Regions from separate parts of the Peribacillus sp. V2I11 genome, predicted to be linked through region 1. Evidence: riboswitches for the same ligand, from Rfam matches in the RefSeq annotation. Region 1 holds a riboswitch; the other holds the start of a gene.
What was found. A riboswitch is a leader RNA that binds a small molecule or an ion and turns the genes downstream of it on or off. The one in region 1 is predicted to bind cobalamin.

Region 1 (3,721 bases):
TGAGCGAAACGGTCATATCCCTTACTGTTAACGAAAATAGCAAAAGGGAAAGTGCAAAAACCATCTTTTCCAACGGATGTACATCCTTTAGCCCATTGAAATAGGCATATTTATCAATGAGTAACATGCTTCGATTTTTCGGGAATTTCTTGTTTGGTTAGCTTATTCCTTAGCCTCGTTACACCTATGAAATAACCAATGAAACCAGCTCCGATTGCAGCTTGCAGCGCAAATAATAAGCTTTCGGTTTCTGCACCTGGCGGCTCCCAAATATTGTTGAACCATGGCTTGTATTCCGGCTGGATTTTAGTGATGGCTTCTTCAGCTTCGCCGTCGGCACCGCCAAATTCCGTTCCTTGTTGGGTGATTAATGGTATGGTAGCAAGAATGACGACCAGGAAAAGCAGCAGTAAACTTTTTTTCATGTTAACGGGCCTCCTTAGATAAAACTCGCAGCAATTTCAATTCGCCTAGATTGTATTTTTTCAAGAAATTCATCACGACGACTGTCAATAACCCCTCACTGATTGCCAAGGGAATTTGGGTCAGGGCAAAAATCCCTGCAAATTTACTGAAAGAGGCCATGAATCCTCCTACCTCGGATGGAAAAGCAAGAGCAAGTTGAACGGAAGTTACCACATAGGTTCCCAAATCTCCAAAAGCAGCTGCCAAGAAAACGGCAAGAGAGAAAGACCACCCTAATTTAGTAGCGCCCTTGAAGACAAAGTAAGCAATGAAAGGTCCGCAAACCGCCATGGAAAATGCATTGGCCCCTAATGTCGTCAATCCTCCGTGAGCCAGTAAAACAGCCTGAAATAACAGAACGATGGAGCCAACGACACTCATGGCCAATGGTCCGAATAAAATGGAACCCAATCCAACTCCGGTAGGGTGTGAAGAACTTCCCGTAACGGAAGGAATCTTAAGGGCAGATAATATAAATACAAATGCGCCCGATAGGCCAAGTATCATTTTTGTTTCTGGGTTTTCCCTTACTTTGGACCTAATGGACCGGTAACCCAAGATTAAAAATGGAAGCGTCACGGCCCACCAGAATATAGCCCATTCAATGGGTAAAAAGCCCTCCATGATATGCATGGCCATTGCCCGTTTTGGGACAAAAAGCAGTAAAATGACAAAATAAAGAATTTTCCAATTGGTTCTTTTCATTCTTTTCTCCTTTCAACACTTTTAATTTTTCTGATCAATCTTTAGAAGAAAAGCGGCGCCCAACATAAAAAGCACTTCTCTCAAGGGAAAGAAGTGCGTAATGAACAGGAATTTTGCAGCATAAACCAACCATGGGCCTTTCTGCCTGATCCGCACACCCATCCTCGTAGGCTGAAACAGTTTCACGCTTCATGGCAGGTCTCCTGGCTTAGGTTCATTATCCCATTACATCCTTCCCATCTCATTTGACAGTGGATTAAAGTTAAAGTATTAGGACTTCCCTATACAGTGGCGGGACCGCTCCGGATTTTCACCGGCTTCCCTTTTAAGCTGAATTCCGTGGAATTCAACACCCTGAAACTTATGTAATTATTTTGAAAATTCTCGTATAGTGTACCATAAAGAAATAATTTCAGCTACACTATCTTTTTTTTTTTCGGGACGAAGTTTGTTGCGAGGGAAGGGTTGAAACTGGTTTTACACTATTAAACTTTTCTAAACAGTCGGAATAAACTATTGAATTTTGATAAAGTTGTTATATGATAGATAAAGTTAGTTAGAAATGTATAATAAAACCAAATATTTCATTTTAAAAGTGCTCTTATGTGAATAACCAAGGGATAATAGGGAAAACGGTGAAAACCCGATGCAGCCCCCGCTACTGTAAACGCTGATGAAATTGTCGATAGCCACTGGCATGATGCCGGGAAGGGACAAAGTAAAATGAAGCGTAAGCCAGGAAACCTGCTTTTAAAATTGCATGATACTTTTCGGAGGGAAAGGTAAAAGGACTATGACGATTTTGGGAGATTGGGCATGCTTGCCTGGGGCTCCTCATTCATATAGTTTTTTAAACCTTGACTCTTATGTTAAGGTTTTTTATTTTGCCTTTTCCCTGAATTCAGGAGGAAAAAGATGACTACTTGGAACTTGACGGGTACAAATACGCATCTGTTGATTTGTAATGGGAGCAGCTGCATGAAAAAGGGCGGGGAAGAAGTAACCCAAGCGATTCGCGATGAAATTACTTCCAAAGGACTGGATTTGAAAATCCATACAACCAGGACACGGTGTAACGGAAGATGTAAGGATGCCTGCGTTGTGATTGCCTATCCCCAAGGAAACTGGTATCGAGTGGAAACGCCTGATTTCGGTCGGCAGATTGTCAGCCATATTGATGATGGGGAGTTTGTTCCACGTATGATCTACCAATTCAATGATGGGGAAATGACACCTAATCCAGATTTTCCTGCTCATACGGGTATTTCGAAGAACAAAGCGTAAAAGGAGATGTCTTAATGAGTACAAACGGTAAATTATTCGTCGTGGGTTTTGGGCCAGGGAATTTTGAACACATTACCAAACGTGCTGTCGAAGCCCTTCAAGAAAGTGACTACATCATTGGTTATAAAACTTATGTTGAGCTCATTCAGGGACTGCTTACAGATCAAACGATTATTAGTACGGGGATGACTGAAGAGGTATCACGTGCACAGGAAGCGGTGAAACAAGCGGAGCTCGGAAAGAAAGTTGCGGTAATTTCCAGCGGAGATGCCGGAGTTTACGGGATGGCAGGGTTGGTTTATGAAGTATTGATTGAAAAAGGCTGGAAAGAAGAAACTGGTGTGGGCATTGAGGTCATTCCCGGCATTTCTGCAATCAACTCTTGTGCATCTTTACTTGGGGCACCAGTCATGCACGACTCGTGTACGATTAGCCTCAGTGATCATTTAACTCCTTGGGAACTGATCGCAAAGAGGGTTGAGGCAGCTGCAATGGCAGACTTTGTCATTGCACTTTATAATCCGCGCAGCGGCAGGCGGACCAGGCAGATTGTTGAAACTCAGAAAATTCTCCTTCGCTACCGTTCGCCAGATACACCTGTCGGGTTGGTGAAAAGTGCTTATCGCGATAGACAGGATATTGTCATAACCAATTTGAAAGATATGTTGAATCACGATATTGGAATGTTGACCACCGTCATTATTGGAAATTCATCCACCTTTTTATATGATGACAAAATCATCACACCAAGAGGCTATCAGAGGAAATATACTTTGAATTCGGATAAGCAAACATTGAAGCCGCATCAGCGCCTGCAAAAAGAAGCGGAACCGTGGGCATTAGATCAAGAAGCCTTTACCGAGTCTGCTGGAGGAGTTGGATTACTTACAAAAGCACCAGAAAAGAAGCCAGCTTCTTTTGAAATGGCAATGGAAGCCCTGTCAAGAGTCAAGGGTCAAACCGTTCAACAATCCATTAAGCCGATTGTTCAGCAAAAAATGGAGTCGGTATTCGAACTTGCCGTTAGTCCAGGTGTGGCGAATAAACAATTCACTCCCAAACAAATGATGACACTTGCGGAAGTTGTCGGGGAAAAAGGAACGATGGAATACACGCCAAATCATAAAATCATATTAAAGATTCCCACAACTGATCCGGAAGTCATTACAGGGAAATTGCAATCAGCAAACTTTCTATTATCGCCGATTGGAGATGTACTGACATTAAAAGCCTGTGATTTCTGTGATGGTGAAAAAGCGGAATCCAT
Region 2 (3,721 bases), 1.5 Mb from region 1:
TGTCCCTGGTGAAACGATCCTGACTTTGTCAGTTCGTTCCATCAAATGTTTTAACGGTTTCAAGGACGCATCCATTTTCCCGTAATCCATGGTGCATACGTTCAAAAGGAAGTCTTGGTACCTATCGAAGGTCATGCCGGCTTTATGTGCGGATGCGTTGGTGGGATAATTAAGTAAGACCCAACGTCGGTTGTTTACATAGAAAAGAGTGGGAGATTTCATTGCCTCTCCTTGAAGACGGTGCCTCTCGATGGGAACATCAGTCATTTCCACACCGTTTTCTTCCCCTGTGATGATGATGACCGCATCGATATCCGTATATTTCTTCAAGGCCCATTGCGAAGATGTGTCAAGTTGTTCCTTCACATTCCCTTGTAACAGGTGGCGGCTTATCTCATCGTCTTCGAGTTCTACATATGGATAAGCACCCACTCTATATATTTCATCAATCAGCTCTTTCAATAATGGTTTCGTGTTGATATGCCCCCGTAAGAGGATTCTCTCTTTTGGCTGTAATTGTATCGAATGATGAATCAGCCTGGCTGCAAGCTTCGTTATTCGCTCATCCTTCATCTGCCTGTCCCTTATTTTTCGAGGTCGCGAAGCGTTTCAAGCGCTTCTTCGACGTGGCCTTTGACTTTTACTTTACGCCATTCTTTGACTACCTTACCAGCCTTATCAATCAGGAAAGTTGAACGTTCAATGCCCATATACTCCTTGCCGAAGTTCTTTTTCAATTGCCAAACATCAAATGATTCAGCCGCTTCATGATTTTCGTCAGCCAGCAGCAGAAAAGGCAATCCATGTTTTTCGATGAATTTTTCATGACGTGCCACTGGATCTGGGCTGATACCAATGATGACCGCGTTCAATTCCTCGAATTGCTCATTATGGTCCCGGAAATCACAGGCCTCCGTCGTGCAACCTGGCGTCATGTCTTTTGGATAAAAATATAAAACAATATTTTTCCCCTTAAAATCCGATAGGGACACCATTTCACCATTGTTTGCAGGGAGTTTGAAATCAGGTGCTTTTTCTCCAATTTTAACAGTCATATTGAACCCTCCATTTCTTTCATTATGGTAAGAGTACCCAATAATCGAAAGAAACACAACTTTCATTTATCCCTCCTATCTTTCTGCTCCAGATCGATCACCGTCCGAATCACGAAAGCTGCCGGAAGTGTATACCCAATGAAAGCCTGAATGGTAGCTATCATCCTGCCCATGCCAATCGGGGCTATATCTCCATACCCTACAGAAAACATCGTCATCGCACTAAAATAAAAAGAAGTCTTCAACTGTTCATAGAAAGTGCCATCCAATCGATTGCCCATATCAAGAATCACCGAATGATTCTGAAGCTCGTATAATAAATAAATCAGTGCAAATCCAACTAATATCGTCGCATATAAATTGCCAAGCCACAGCATATCCTCCAGAGAAAATTTCTTTCCTCCCGACTCAACAAGAAATAACGTACGAATGCTCATCACCATGCAAAAAATGATGCCTGCAATCAAGATGTAGAAAGTCATCCCCCACGCCCCATTTCAAAACGCCACTCCCTCTATACATACTCCCTGTCCAAACAATATATTCTTTTTTAGGAACAGACCTCATCCTTATTCCCACACTTCCACTTAACGGTTACTTTTCCCGAATCTTTTTTCCATGTTGACCCTTTTGGTCGGATATGTTACGATTGTCTAAATTTTTATAATAGTTTTTATTTTATAAATCTTTTACCTGCAAACAGTTATCAAGGCAGGTTTTGCAAAATTTTCATATGTGGAAATAGGTTCCTAATTTTCATTAGGATTAAAAGGGAAGTCCGGTGTAATTCCGGCACGGTCCCGCCACTGTAATGGGAATGTTAGCGCCATCCAATATGCCACTGATCAAAGGATCGGGAAGGCCCGCCGCTAATGATATTCCCTAAGTCAGGAGACCTGCCTATTTCGACAACACTGTTTTAACCTACGGGAGATAGGGAGGTGTTAGGGACCTTATAATTGTAAGGGGCATTCTGCATGCCTCTTTATTTTAAGCATTTCTAACTATCTCTTTTGACGGTTAGGGATGCTTTTTTTATTGTTCAATCAAATGAATGTAGGAGGATGGGAATTTTGAAAAGCAGTAGTTTGGGTTACCCTCGAATCGGGGAAGATCGTGAATGGAAACGTACATTGGAAGCTTACTGGTCCGGTAAAATCGATGAAGCAGAATTTACGGCACAACTAAAAGCCATCCGTTTAGGCAACTTACAAAAACAGAAGAATCGAGGCATTGATATCATTCCTGTCAACGACTTCACTTTCTATGATCAAATGCTGGATATGTCCGTCATGTTCGGTCTTGTTCCTGAACGTTATTCAGCTTATGAAGCCGGAAGCGTTCCCCTTTCCGTTTATTATTCAATGGCTCGCGGAAACAATGATGAAGTCGCTTCCGAAATGACGAAATGGTTCAATACAAACTATCACTATATTGTCCCTGAATTAAAACTGTCACAGCTGACTTTAACAGAAAATAAGCCACTTGCAGCATATCGGGAAGCCAAGGAAAAGCTAGGGATTGAAACGAAGCCCGTGTTGATCGGACCTTATACTTTCATCTCCCTTTCCAAAGGATTCAATAAACAAGAAATCCCTGGCATCCTCCTGAGCCTGCTTCCTTTATACACGCAAATCCTGCGGGAGTTGGAGCAAGAAGGCGTGAAGTGGGTTCAAATGGACGAACCTTCTCTTGTTTCATCCATTTCCAAAGATGATATGCAAACTGTTACTTACCTCTATGAAAAACTGAATGAAGCAGCACCAAACCTAAACATCATGCTACAAACATACTTTGATGCCGTGGAACATTACCAAGAAGTCATCGAATTACAAGTTCAAGGAATCGGTCTTGATTTTGTACATGATAAAGGGAGGAATCTAAGTAATCTTGAAGCATTCGGTTTCCCGAAGGAAAAAGTGCTTGCTGCAGGTGTGATTGACGGGAAAAACATTTGGCTATCTGATTTATCGAAAAAAATCCAATTGATCGAGAATCTTAAGAAAAAGGTAGCCGAAGACCAAATTTGGCTTCAGCCCTCTTGTTCCCTGCTTCATGTCCCAGTGACCGTTCGTAATGAAACCGCCCTTTCAAAAGAAGTGAAAGAGGCCCTTGCTTTCGCTGATGAGAAACTTGAGGAAATCACACTCTTGGTCAAAGGGAATAATCAAGGCTTTGAAGCAATCGCCGAAAAAGTCGACGCTAATAAGTTTACGGTTCAAACGTTAGCAAGTTCAAATGCACGGAATCATGGGATTGTACAATCCAATGTCGAAAAGGTTAAAATCAGGACCGCCGGCCGTCAGCTTCCATTTAAAGAGCGTTACCAAAAACAACAGGAATTTTTTAAATTGCCTTTTCTTCCTTCGACTACGATCGGTAGCTTTCCGCAGACATTTGAAGTTAAACAAGCACGCGGGAAATTCAAAAGAGGAGAATGGACCGCTTCGCAATATGAAACATTCGTTAACGAAGAAATCGGCAGGTGGATCGAAATCCAAGAAGAAATCGGTTTGGATGTTCTCGTTCACGGGGAATTCGAACGGACGGATATGGTTGAGTACTTCGGCCATAAGTTAGGCGGTTTCGTTTTTCTAGAAAAGGGTTGGGTACAATCCTATGGATCCCGCTGCGTGAAACCACCAGTCATCTACGGCGACATCCAT

Region 2: another riboswitch for cobalamin. It lies ahead of metE (5-methyltetrahydropteroyltriglutamate--homocysteine S-methyltransferase); the one in region 1 lies ahead of QFZ73_RS00015 ((2Fe-2S) ferredoxin domain-containing protein).

What each region holds. Positions count from the first base shown of each region.
Region 1 is NZ_JAUSYW010000001.1:805-4,525, reverse strand. Features, by position in the region: gene cbiQ (cobalt ECF transporter T component CbiQ) at 1-127, opposite strand, end outside; gene QFZ73_RS00030 (energy-coupling factor ABC transporter substrate-binding protein) at 114-425, opposite strand; gene QFZ73_RS00025 (energy-coupling factor ABC transporter permease) at 427-1,170, opposite strand; gene QFZ73_RS00020 (hypothetical protein) at 1,205-1,363, opposite strand; cobalamin riboswitch at 1,347-1,542, opposite strand; cobalamin riboswitch at 1,747-1,936, shown strand; gene QFZ73_RS00015 ((2Fe-2S) ferredoxin domain-containing protein) at 2,086-2,454, shown strand; gene cobJ (precorrin-3B C(17)-methyltransferase) at 2,469-3,721, shown strand, end outside.
Region 2 is NZ_JAUSYW010000001.1:1,491,682-1,495,402, forward strand. Features, by position in the region: gene QFZ73_RS07255 (aminopeptidase) at 1-573, opposite strand, end outside; gene bcp (thioredoxin-dependent thiol peroxidase) at 585-1,055, opposite strand; gene QFZ73_RS07265 (potassium channel family protein) at 1,118-1,537, opposite strand; cobalamin riboswitch at 1,782-1,973, shown strand; gene metE (5-methyltetrahydropteroyltriglutamate--homocysteine S-methyltransferase) at 2,120-3,721, shown strand, end outside.